DNA from 2 places in the Streptomyces sp. NPDC037301 genome. Region 1 is predicted to be linked to the other one. Evidence: riboswitches for the same ligand, from Rfam matches in the RefSeq annotation. Region 1 holds a riboswitch; the other holds the start of a gene.

What was found. Region 1 has a riboswitch for S-adenosylmethionine ahead of ACZ7IB_RS25290 (aminotransferase class V-fold PLP-dependent enzyme). Riboswitches for the same ligand answer to the same signal wherever they lie in the genome.
Region 2: it holds a riboswitch for S-adenosylmethionine, as region 1 does, so the genes downstream of both, thrC (threonine synthase) here and ACZ7IB_RS25290 (aminotransferase class V-fold PLP-dependent enzyme) in region 1, are expected to answer to the same signal.

The regions. Positions count from the first base shown of each region.
Region 1 is NZ_JBVJWD010000016.1:157,221-163,043, forward strand. It holds gene ACZ7IB_RS25290 (aminotransferase class V-fold PLP-dependent enzyme) at 1-1,436, opposite strand, end outside; SAM riboswitch class IV at 1,613-1,730, opposite strand; gene trpD (anthranilate phosphoribosyltransferase) at 1,814-2,878, opposite strand; gene qcrB (cytochrome bc1 complex cytochrome b subunit) at 3,004-4,629, opposite strand; gene qcrA (cytochrome bc1 complex Rieske iron-sulfur subunit) at 4,626-5,678, opposite strand; gene qcrC (cytochrome bc1 complex diheme cytochrome c subunit) at 5,675-5,823, opposite strand, start outside.
Region 2 is NZ_JBVJWD010000017.1:126,175-131,997, reverse strand. It holds gene groL (chaperonin GroEL) at 1-1,379, opposite strand, end outside; gene ACZ7IB_RS26210 (cold-shock protein) at 1,700-1,906, opposite strand; gene ACZ7IB_RS26205 (MoaD/ThiS family protein) at 2,329-2,607, opposite strand; gene thrC (threonine synthase) at 2,637-3,938, opposite strand; SAM riboswitch class I at 3,956-4,082, opposite strand; gene ACZ7IB_RS26195 (glucosyl-3-phosphoglycerate synthase) at 4,236-5,186, shown strand; gene ACZ7IB_RS26190 (alpha,alpha-trehalose-phosphate synthase (UDP-forming)) at 5,241-5,823, shown strand, end outside.

The sequences.
Region 1 (5,823 bases):
CAGCGGCCGTCCTCGGTGCGGTACTTCCACTGGGCGCCCTTGCCCACCAGTTCCTTGACCGCGCGGACGAATCGCTCGATGTGCTCGTCCGGCGTACCGGCGCCGAAGCTCACCCGGATCGCGTTGAGCGAGGGGGTCCCGCCGGTCGAGTCCGTTCGAGACTGGGGGAGCTCGCCCGGCTCGTCCTCGGGCGCGCCGCACTCGCCGACCTCCTGCGGGTCGCTGCCCAGCAAGGTACGGACCAGCGGGTGGGCGCAGAACAGTCCGTCGCGAACCCCGATGCCGTACTCGGCGGAGAGCGCGGCGGCGAAGTGCGAGCTGTTCCAGCCCTCCACCACGAAGGAGATGACGCCGACCCGCGGGGCGTCGTCACCGAACAGCGAGAGCACCTTGACCTCGGGGACGCCGGCGAGTCCGGCCCGGACCGCGGTGACGAGGTGCTGCTCCCGCGCGACCAGGTTGTCGAAGCCCGCCTCGGTCAGCGCCTTGCAGGCGGAGGCGATGGAGTACGCGCCGATGACGTTGGGGGAACCGGCCTCGTGGCGGGCGGCGGTGGAGTGCCACTCGACGTCCACACCGCCATCCGTGCGGCGGGCCACCTTGCGCGAGGCGCCGCCGCCGGCCAGGTACGGCTCGGCGTCCTGCAGCCAGTCGGCGCGGCCCGCGAGCACACCCGAGCCGAACGGCGCGTACAGCTTGTGTCCGGAGAAGGCGACCCAGTCGACGTCCAGCTCTGCGATGTCGACGGGGTGGTGCGGGGCGAGCTGCGCGGCGTCCAGCACGATCCGGGCACCGTGCGCGTGCGCGGCGGCCGCCAGTTCCTTGACCGGCCACAGTTCTCCGGTGACGTTGGAGGCGCCGGTGACGCAGACCAGCGCGGGGCCGTAGGGGTCACGGTCGGCGAGCGCCCGCTCCAGCGTCTCGACGGCCTGGGCCGGGGTGCGCGGGGCGTTCAGGTAGGTCACCCGGGCGTCGCGCCACGGCAGCAGCGAGGCGTGGTGCTCGGTCTCGTACACGAAGACCTGGCAGTCGGCGGGGACGACGGCGGCCAGCAGATTGAGGGAGTCGGTGGTCGAGCGGGTGAAGATCACCTGGTCGCCCTCCCGTCGCCCACCACCGCCCTTGCCCGACCGGGCTTCGCCCGGACCCCCTTCAAGGCGGCAGCCGAGGAACTCCGCGACGGTCGCGCGGCTGTTCTCGAAGAGGTCCGTGGAGAGCTGCGAGAGGTACCCGGCGCCGCGGTGGACGCTGCCGTAGTACGGGGCGTACGCGGCGACGTCGTCCCAGACGCGCTGCAGGGCCGGGGCGCTGGCGGCGTAGTCGAGAGCGGCGTACGTGACTTCACCACCCGTGACCAGCGGAACCGTTACATCCTTGCCCAGAACCGGCAGAGGGGCACAAAGCGACTGGTCGGCGGCAGCGGTGAAGACAGACATGGCGAACTCCCGTAACAGGCAGGCGAATTGCATGCGCCGGCGGATACGCGGCAGCGCAGCAGAGGGTGAAAAAAGGGTGTGCGGAGAAGGGCCGATAAGCCCTATCGCATTCGCTTGCTCACAAGAGACTCCCTAGGGACCAGGACCCCGGGGGCTGGCATTCACAGATGCCGAGGGGCCCGCGCTTGCCGCAGACCTCGCTGCCCACGGCCTGGTCTTCACCCGGGGCACCCCGCCACGGACGGAGGGTTGCCGGACAGCGGGCCGGGGCCGTAGTCGCTGTCACTCATGACCTGCCCAGCATCTTGCCATACGCGCGTCAACGCGCAAGGCGCGGTCCAAGATCTGGACCGCGCCCTGCGTCATATTCCGTCCGGTCAGGCGTTGCTGACCGCCACCCAGCGCTCCAGCGCCTGCCGGGCCGCCCCCGAGTCGATGGACTCGGCGGCCTTCGCGATCCCTGCGGCGAGCTGCTCGTTCAGCGTGCCGTCCGCCGGGTCCAGCGCGACCAGCGCCGCCGCCGAGTTGAGCAGCACGGCGTCCCGTACGGGGCCTCGCTCGCCGGCCAGCACCCGGCGGGCCACATCCGCGTTGTACGAGGCGTCGGCGCCGCGCAGCGCCTGTACCGGCACCAGCTCCAGACCGACGTCGCGCGGGTCGAACGCCTCCTCGCGCACCGATCCGTCCCGGACCACCCAGACCCGCGAGGTCGCGGTGGTCGTCAGCTCGTCCAGGCCGTCGTCACCGCGGAAGACCAGCGCCGAATTGCCGCGCTCGGCGAGAACACCGGCGACGATGGGCGCCATCCGCAGGTCGGCGACGCCGATGGCCTGGGAACGCACCTTGGCCGGGTTGGTGAGCGGCCCGAGGATGTTGAACGTGGTCGGGGCACCGAGTTCCTTGCGGGCCCTGGCCACGTACCGCAGGGCGGGATGGAACTTCACCGCGAAGCAGAAGGTGATGCCCGCCTCCTCGGCGACCTCGACGACCCGCTGCGCGCTGAGCTCCAGATTGACGCCGAGCTTCTCCAGCACATCGGAGGAACCGCTCGCCGACGAGGAGGCGCGGTTGCCGTGCTTGACGACCTTGGCGCCGGTACCCGCGATGACGATCGCCGACATCGTGGAAATGTTGACCGTCTTGGCGAGGTCGCCGCCGGTGCCGACGATGTCGACCGTGCGACCGGGTACGTGGATCGTGTTGGCGTGCTCGTACATCGCGCGCACCAGGCCGGACACCTCGTCGACCGTCTCGCCCTTGGCGCGCAGGGCCACCGCGAAACCGGCGATCTGCACATCGGTCGCCTCACCGCTCATGATGCGGTCCATCGCCCATGCGGTGTCGTCCGCGGTCAGGTCCTCGCCGCGCAGCAGCGGGTTCAGCACGCCGGGCCAGGAACGGTCCGCCACGCTGTCGCCGCCGACCGGGGTCACAACGTTCATGGTCCGCTCCTGGGGGTCCATAGCCGATAAAAGGGGTTGCCCCCACCCTATCGAGCGCCACGGACAGCGAAGAGCCCCGTCCATCGGATGGACGGGGCTCCTGCTGTGGCGATCAGTTCAGGCGATCAGTGGTGACCGTGGCCGCTGGTGATCTCCTTGTACTCCTCGGCGGTGGGCTTGGCGATCTGGTTGTCCTCGCCGAAGTAGCCCTTGCTGAGCCTGGCCCGCAGCTTCTGCAGTACGGGCACCTTGCGCTCGACACCGTTCTCGTCGACCGTCGGGCCGATCTCGACCGGCTTGTACTGCTCGTGCGCGGTGAGCGTGTGCAGCTGCTCGGGGCCGAGCGGCTCGTGGATCTCGACGAACTCACCGTGCGGCAGGCGCTTGATGATGCCGGACTCGCGCCCGTGCAGCACCTTCTCCTTGTCGCGGCGCTGGAGGCCGAGGCAGATCCGCCGGGTGGCGATGAACGCGAGGACCGGTCCCACGAAGATGAAGATCCGGATGAACCAGGAGATGGCGTTCAGCGACAGGTGGAAGTGCGTGGCCCACAGGTCGTTGCCACCGCCGATGAAGACGATGACGTACTCGGTGATCCAGGCGACGCCGAAGGCCGTCCGGGTCGGGGCGTTGCGCGGGCGGTCCAGGATGTGGTGCTCACGCTTGTCACCGGTGACCCAGGACTCGACGAACGGGTAGACCGCGATGATCCCGAGTACCAGTCCGAAGACCATCAGCGGGATGAACACACCAAGGACCAGCGTGTGACCCCAGAGGTTGATCTCCCAGCCAGGCATCACTCGGATCAGACCCTCGGCGAAGCCCATGTACCAGTCGGGCTGGGCGCCGGTGGACACCTGGTCCGGGCGGTACGGGCCGATGGCCCAGATCGGGTTGATCGAGGCGATGGCCGCGATGACGGCGATGATGCCGAAGACCAGGAAGAAGAAACCGCCGGCCTTCGCCATGTACACCGGCAGCAACGGCATACCGACGACGTTCTTGTTGGTGCGGCCGGGACCCGCGAACTGCGTGTGCTTGTGGTAGAAGACCAGGATCAGGTGCGCCACCAGCAGGCCGAGCATGATGCCCGGCAACAGCAGGATGTGGATCGAGTAGAACCGGGCGACGAAGTCGTGACCGGGGAACTCTCCGCCGAACAGGAACATCGAGATGTACGTGCCGACGATCGGCATCGACAGGATCGCGCCCTGGGTGAAGCGGACACCCGTACCGGAGAGCAGGTCGTCCGGGAGCGAGTAGCCGGTGAAGCCGGTGAACATACCCAGCACGAACAGCAGGAAGCCGAACAGCCAGTTGATCTCACGCGGCTTGCGGAACGCACCCGTGAAGAAGACGCGCATCATGTGCACGAACATGCCGGCCAGGAAGATCAGCGCGGCCCAGTGGTGGATCTGGCGAACCAGCAGACCACCGCGGACGTCGAAGCTGATGTCCAGTGTCGAGGCGTAGGCCTCGGACATCTTGATGCCCTGCATCGGCTCGTACGAGCCGTGGTACACGACCTCGTTCATGCTCGGGTGGAAGAACAGCGTCAGATACACACCCGTGAGGATGATGATGATGAAGCTGTAGAGGGCGATCTCACCGAGCATGAAGGACCAGTGGTCCGGGAAGATCTTGCGCATGTTGGCCTTGGCCAGGGAGTAGATCCCGAGCCGGCCGTCCGCCCAGTCGGCCACCCGCTCGCCGGCGGGCGCCTTGCGCTGTGTGTCGGTCGCAGTACTCATCCGCGCTCCCAGAATGCAGGACCGACGGGCTCTTCGAAGTCACCGAGCGCCTCGAGGTTGCCCTCGCTGTTCACACCGATCCGCAGCTGCGGAAGGGCGTGACCGGCCGGACCGAAGATGACGCGGGCGCCGTCGGAGAGGTCGAAGGTGGACTGGTGGCACGGGCAGAGCACGTGGTGCGTCTGCTGCTCGTACAGGCTGATCGGGCAACCGACGTGGGTGCAGATCTTGGAGAAGGCCACGATTCCCTCGTGGGCCCACTCGCGCTCGCGCTTGTCCTTGATGTTGTCCGGCTCGATGCGGATGATCATCAGCGCGGCCTTGGCGATCTGGTTCTGGAAGTCCTCCGCCTCCTCCGTCAGCCCCTCGGGCATGGCGAAGGTCAGCGAACCGACGGCGACGTCCTCGGGACGCAGCGGCTCCATCGTGTTCATGTTGATGAGCTGCTTGCCCTTGGCCCACAGGGTGTTGCGGAGCTTCTTCTCCGGCAGCGGACCGAGGTCGCGCAGCAGCACCACACCGGAGAGCGGCACCAGGGCCAGCGCGCCGAACATGGTGTTGCGGATCAGCTTGCGCCGGCCGAACGCGGACTCCTCGGCACCTGCCGCGAAGTCTGCGAGGACCTTCGCCTTGACCTCGGGCTCGGCCTCGATGGCGTGCCGGTCGTCGGCGACCTCCACGTCGGACATCAGGGTGCGCGCCCAGTGGACGGCACCGGCGCCGATCGCGAAGAGGGCCACGCCCAGGGTCAGACCCAGGGAGAAGTTGAGCGCGCTCACATGGCCGAAGGGCCAGATGTACACGATCTTGTCGACCGGGAAGATGACGTACGAGGCGATGAAGCCGATCGTCGCCAGCATGGACAGCGTGAACATGAACGCCACGGCGCGCTCGGAGCGCTTCGCGGCCCGTTCGTCGATGTCCTGGATGCGCGGCTTGTGGGCCGGCAGCCCCGGGTCGGCGAACGGGTCGTCCGCGACCTTTACCGCGCCGTGCGCGGTGTCCTGCTCAGCGGGCAGGTTCTCGTCTGGAATCTCTTGGCTACTCATGACTTCTTGGCCTTAGCGGTGTGGGCCGCGACCCAAATGGCAACTGCGATCAGTGCGCCGAGCCCGAAGATCCAGGCGAACAAGCCCTCGCTGACCGGCCCCAGGCCGCCCAGCTTGAGACCACCCGGGTTCTCCGACTGGGCGC
Region 2 (5,823 bases), on a different contig from region 1:
CCACCCTCGAGACCACCGTTGACGGCGATCTGCTTGAGCGGGGCCTCCAGCGCCAGCTTGACGGCGTTGGCGCCGGTCGCCTCGTCACCCGAGAGATCCAGCTTCTCGAAGACGGCCGAGGCCTGGAGCAGAGCCACGCCACCACCGGCGACGATGCCCTCCTCGACGGCGGCCTTGGCGTTGCGCACCGCGTCCTCGATGCGGTGCTTGCGCTCCTTGAGCTCGACCTCGGTCGCGGCACCGGCCTTGATGACGGCCACGCCGCCGGCCAGCTTCGCGAGGCGCTCCTGGAGCTTCTCGCGGTCGTAGTCCGAGTCGGAGTTCTCGATCTCGGCACGGATCTGGTTGACGCGACCCTGAACCTGGTCGCTGTCACCGGCACCGTCGACGATCGTGGTCTCGTCCTTGGTGATGACGACCTTGCGGGCGCGGCCGAGCAGGTCGAGACCGGCGTTCTCCAGCTTGAGGCCGACCTCCTCGGAGATGACGGTGCCACCGGTGAGGATGGCGATGTCGCCGAGCATGGCCTTGCGACGGTCACCGAAGCCCGGGGCCTTGACGGCGACGGACTTGAAGGTGCCACGGATCTTGTTGACGACCAGGGTCGACAGGGCCTCGCCCTCGACGTCCTCGGCGATGATCAGCAGCGGCTTGCCGGACTGCATGACCTTCTCCAGCAGCGGAAGGAGGTCCTTCACGTTGCTGACCTTGGAGTTCACGATCAGGATGTACGGGTCGTCGAGGGACGACTCCATGCGCTCCATGTCCGTGGCGAAGTACGCCGAGATGTAGCCCTTGTCGAAGCGCATACCCTCGGTGAGCTCCAGCTCCAGACCGAAGGTCTGGGACTCCTCGACGGTGATGACGCCTTCCTTGCCGACCTTGTCCATGGCCTCGGCGATGAGCTCGCCGATCTGGGTGTCGGCGGCGGAGATGGAGGCGGTCGAAGCGATCTGCTCCTTGGTCTCCACGTCCTTGGCCTGCTCCAGGAGGGCGGCGGAGACGGCCTCGACGGCCTTCTCGATGCCCCGCTTGAGGGCCATCGGGTTGGCACCCGCGGCGACGTTGCGAAGGCCCTCGCGGACGAGAGCCTGGGCGAGAACGGTGGCGGTGGTCGTACCGTCGCCGGCGACGTCGTCCGTCTTCTTGGCGACCTCCTTGACGAGCTCCGCACCGATCTTCTCGTACGGGTCCTCCAGCTCGATCTCCTTGGCGATGGAAACACCATCGTTGGTGATCGTGGGGGCGCCCCACTTCTTCTCAAGGACGACGTTGCGACCCTTGGGGCCAAGGGTGACCTTGACGGCGTCGGCGAGCTGGTTCATGCCGCGCTCGAGACCGCGCCGGGCCTCCTCGTCGAACGCGATGATCTTGGCCATGTGAAGTGGTCCTCCCGGACAGGGGTGGATTTCTCCGGACCGAGTGGCGCCCGCGACGGACGGCCTGCGTGACCGGTGGTTCCTTGCCCCACCGGACCTGCGGGCCTCACCGGCCCGGTCCAAGTTCTGTCACTCTCACCTGGAGAGTGCTAACGCCAATGATTAGCACTCGACCCCCTAGAGTGCAAGCGTCCGCCTCGGGGTGTGGACAACGACAGCCACTCGCGGGTGGCCGCGGACGCGGACGCGCGGAGGGCCCGTACCCCAGGGGGTACGGGCCCTCCGTGCGTGAGTAGTGTCGTTGGCCGACCGCGTCGAGCTCAGCCGACGGCGAGCTTGACCATGTCCGCCTGCGGCCCCTTCTGGCCCTGCGAGATCTCGAATTCAACTCGCTGACCCTCTTCGAGGGTGCGGTACCCGTCCATCTGGATCGCGCTGTAGTGGACGAAAACATCCGCACCACCGTCGACCGCGATGAAGCCGTACCCCTTCTCCGCGTTGAACCACTTGACGGTGCCCTGAGCCATGCCTAACTCCCCTATTACTGGCCCTTGCACAGGACCGCACTTCGCGGACCCGGGTCAGAACTCACCCCCCGACAGGGGAGGGTGCGTGCGCCGGAACGCGTCGACCGCGGCCGAATGTATCTGCCCAACTGCCCTCTGCAACAGGTCAATCGGACGAGAATTCCGGGCAGCACCGAACGCCCGAATATGAGGAATTCATGAGATTCCAGGGCAAGTCGGGCCGGGCAAAGGCGACTTATGGCGCAAGGAGATCGAGCACTTTGGCTGCTTCTTGTCGCGGCCGGGCGCATTCTCATATGCGGGCGGCACGGGCAGCTGGGGGGACTTCCCACACTGTACCGCGCTCAACCATACAGAATTGCCCCCTCCGCTTCTCTCGCAGAGGGGGCAATACCGATAACGCGGTGAAGTCGGACGGACGGTCAGCACCCGCCTGCGACTGCCGGGATGATCGAGATGCCCGCGCCGTCCGGCGTCGCCGTCTCCAGGCCGCCCTCGAAGCGCACGTCGTCGTCGTTGACGTACACGTTCACGAAGCGGCGCAGCTTGCCCTGGTCGTCCAGGACGCGGGCGGCGATGCCCGGGTGGTTCTGCTCCAGGGACTCGATGACCTGGGAGAGGGTCGAGCCCTCGGCCGGGACCTCGGCCTGGCCGCCCGTGTAGGTGCGGAGGATGGTGGGGATGCGGACCTTGACGCTCATGAGGGGTGCCTTTCTTCGGTCTCGGGTGGTCAGCTGGTGGCGAGGCCGGCGGCGCGGAACGCGTCCAGGCTCGGACGGATCGTCGCGGTCGCCTGCGAGGTGGCGGCCACCGCGTCCAGGGTCTTGAGGCCGTCACCGGTGTTGAGGACGACGATGGTCAGCGTCGGGTCGAGCAGACCGGCCTCGATGAGCTTCTTCGTCACGCCGACCGTGACCCCGCCCGCCGTCTCCGCGAAGATGCCCTCGGTGCGCGCCAGCAGCTTGATCGCGTCGACGACCTGCTCGTCGTTGACGTCCTCGACCGCGCCGCCGGTGCGGCGGGCGATGTCCAGGACGTACGGGCCGTCGGCCGGGTTGCCGATCGCCAGGGACTTGGCGATGGTGTTCGGCTTCTGGGGCCGCACGACGTCGTGACCGGCCTTGAAGGCGGTGGAGACCGGGGAGCAGCCCTCGGCCTGGGCGCCGAAGATCTTGTACGGCTTGTCCTCGACGAGACCGAGCTTGATCAGCTCCTGCAGACCCTTGTCGATCTTCGTGAGCTGCGATCCGGATGCGATCGGGATGACGATCTGGTCGGGCAGTTGCCAGCCGAGCTGTTCGCAGATCTCGTACGCCAGGGTCTTGGAGCCCTCGCCGTAGTACGGGCGCAGATTGACGTTGACGAAGCCCCAGCCCTCACCGAGCGGGTCACCGATGAGTTCCGAGCAGAAGCGGTTGACGTCGTCGTAGTTGCCCTCGATGCCGACCAGCTCACCGCCGTACACCGCGGCCATGACGACCTTGCCCTGCTCCAGGTCGTGCGGGATGAACACGCAGGAGCGGAAGCCGGCGCGGGCGGCGGCGGCACCCACCGCGCCGGCGAGGTTGCCGGTGGAGGAGCAGGAGAGGGTGGTGAAACCGAAGGCGCGGGCGGCCTCGACGGCGATGGCGACGACGCGGTCCTTGAAGGAGTGCGTCGGGTTGCCGGAGTCGTCCTTGACGTACAGGCCGCCGGTGACGCCCAGCTCGCGGGCGAGGTTGTCGGCCTTGACCAGCTTGGTGAAACCGGGGTTGATGTTGGGCTTGTCCGCGACATCGGCGGGGACCGGCAGCAACGGCGCGTAACGCCAGATGTTGTCGGGGCCCGCCTCGATGCGCTTCTTCAGCTCGTCGGGGGAGCCGCTCGGCAGGTCGTACGCCACTTCGAGCGGCCCGAAACAGGACGCGCAGGCGAAAATGGGGCCGAGCTCGAAACGCTCGCCGCACTCGCGGCAGGAAAGCGCCGCGGCAGGTCCGAGGTCGACAGCTTCGGCGGAAGAATTGGTGCTTACCGCAACGGTCTGCGTAGCCATGATGGCGAGGCCCTTTCTCCTCATCTTCCTCGCGACGCATTTCGCCGCGAGACGGAATTGGCACCTTCCCCACCTGACCTCGCGGTCGGCAGGAGGGTTGCCGGGACTTCAACGGGCCGTTCCCTCAGTCCCTCTGGATGAGCGCTGTGGCACTGGATCACCGATCCAGGCATTTGTTTGCGGACTGACCCCGACATGCGACGGCCATCCGCGTTGTTCAAGACTGTAACCGAAGCACCGGACAGTTGAGATAGTCGTCCGAACCGCGAGACGGATCACATACAGGGAGTATCGACCGTGCTGGAAGAGGTCGAACGCTGGCTGGCCAGGCGTTCCTGGTCGGCCGCCGACCGCCCGCTGGACCGCATCCTGGCCGCCAAGGCCAGGGACCCGCGCCGCGGGAGCGTGAGCGTCGTACTGCCCGCGCTGAACGAGGAGGCGACGGTCGGCCGGATCGTCGCGACGATCCGGCGCGAGCTGATGGAGAAGGTCCAGCTGGTCGACGAACTCGTGGTGATCGATTCCGGTTCCACGGACGGCACCGCGAGGGTGGCCCGGGAGGCCGGCGCCCGGGTGGTGCACCGGGACGGGATACTCCCCCGGATACCCGCCGTGCCCGGTAAGGGCGAGGTGCTGTGGCGGTCGCTCCTGGTGACCGGCGGTGACATCGTCTGCTTCATCGACGCCGATCTGAAGGACTTCTCGGCGGACTTCGTCTCCGGCGTCGTCGGCCCGCTGCTGACCGACCCGAACGTGCAGTTCGTGAAGGCGATGTACGACCGCCCCTTTGGTGACACCGCAGGTCAGGGTGGTCGCGTCACCGAGCTGGTGGCCCGTCCGCTGCTCAATCTGCACTGGCCGCAACTGGCCGGTTTCGTCCAGCCGCTGGGCGGGGAGTACGCCGTACGCCGCTCCCTCCTCGAACGGCTGCCCTTCCCCGTCGGCTACGGAGTGGAACTGGGCCTCCTGGTCGATGCGCTGCACACGGTGGGTCTGGACGCGCTGGCCCAGGTCGACGTAGGGGTGCGCAAACACCGCCACCAGGACGGGCAGGCGCTCGGCCGGATGGCGGCGACGATCTACCGGACCGCTCAACTCCGCCTGTCCCGCGGTCACTTGGTACGACCTTCGCTCACCCAGTTCGAGCGCGGCGAGGACGGCTTCGTACCGCGCACCCATGCGGTGGACACCGAGGAGCGGCCTCCGATGCGCGAGATCGAGGAGTACGTTTCGCGCCGGGCGGCCTGACGTGGCCTGACTTCGCACGTTTGGGCGGTTCGTGATCTGGCTAGATTCCGCAACATGGTCTCCGCGTCCGAAGCCCAGTCCGCTGCCCAGGTCCTCGTTGCGTCCAACCGCGGCCCGGTGTCGTACACCCTCGCCACGGACGGATCACTCGACGCGAAGCGCGGCGGCGGCGGGCTCGTCTCCGGGCTGAGCGCCGTCAAGGACAAACTGTGGGTGTGCGCCGCGCTCGGCGACGGGGACCGGGAGGCGGTCCGGCGCGGGGTCGGTGAGCAGGGCGTACGGATGCTCGACATCGACGCGGCCGTCCATGCGGACGCGTACAACGGCATCGCGAACTCGGTGCTCTGGTTCGTCCACCACATGCTGTACCAGACGCCGCTGGAGCCGGTCTTCGACGCGGAGTTCCGGCGGCAGTGGGCGTCGTTCGAGACATACAACCGGGCCTTCGCCGAGGCGCTCGCCGAGGAGGCGGGCCCGGGTGCGGCGGTGCTGGTGCAGGACTACCACCTGGCGCTGGTGCCCGGCATGCTCCGCGAGCTCCGCCCCGACCTGCGGATCGGCCACTTCTCGCACACCCCGTGGGCGCCCGTCGACTACTTCCGTCTGCTCCCCGACGACATCGCCGAGCAGTTGCTGC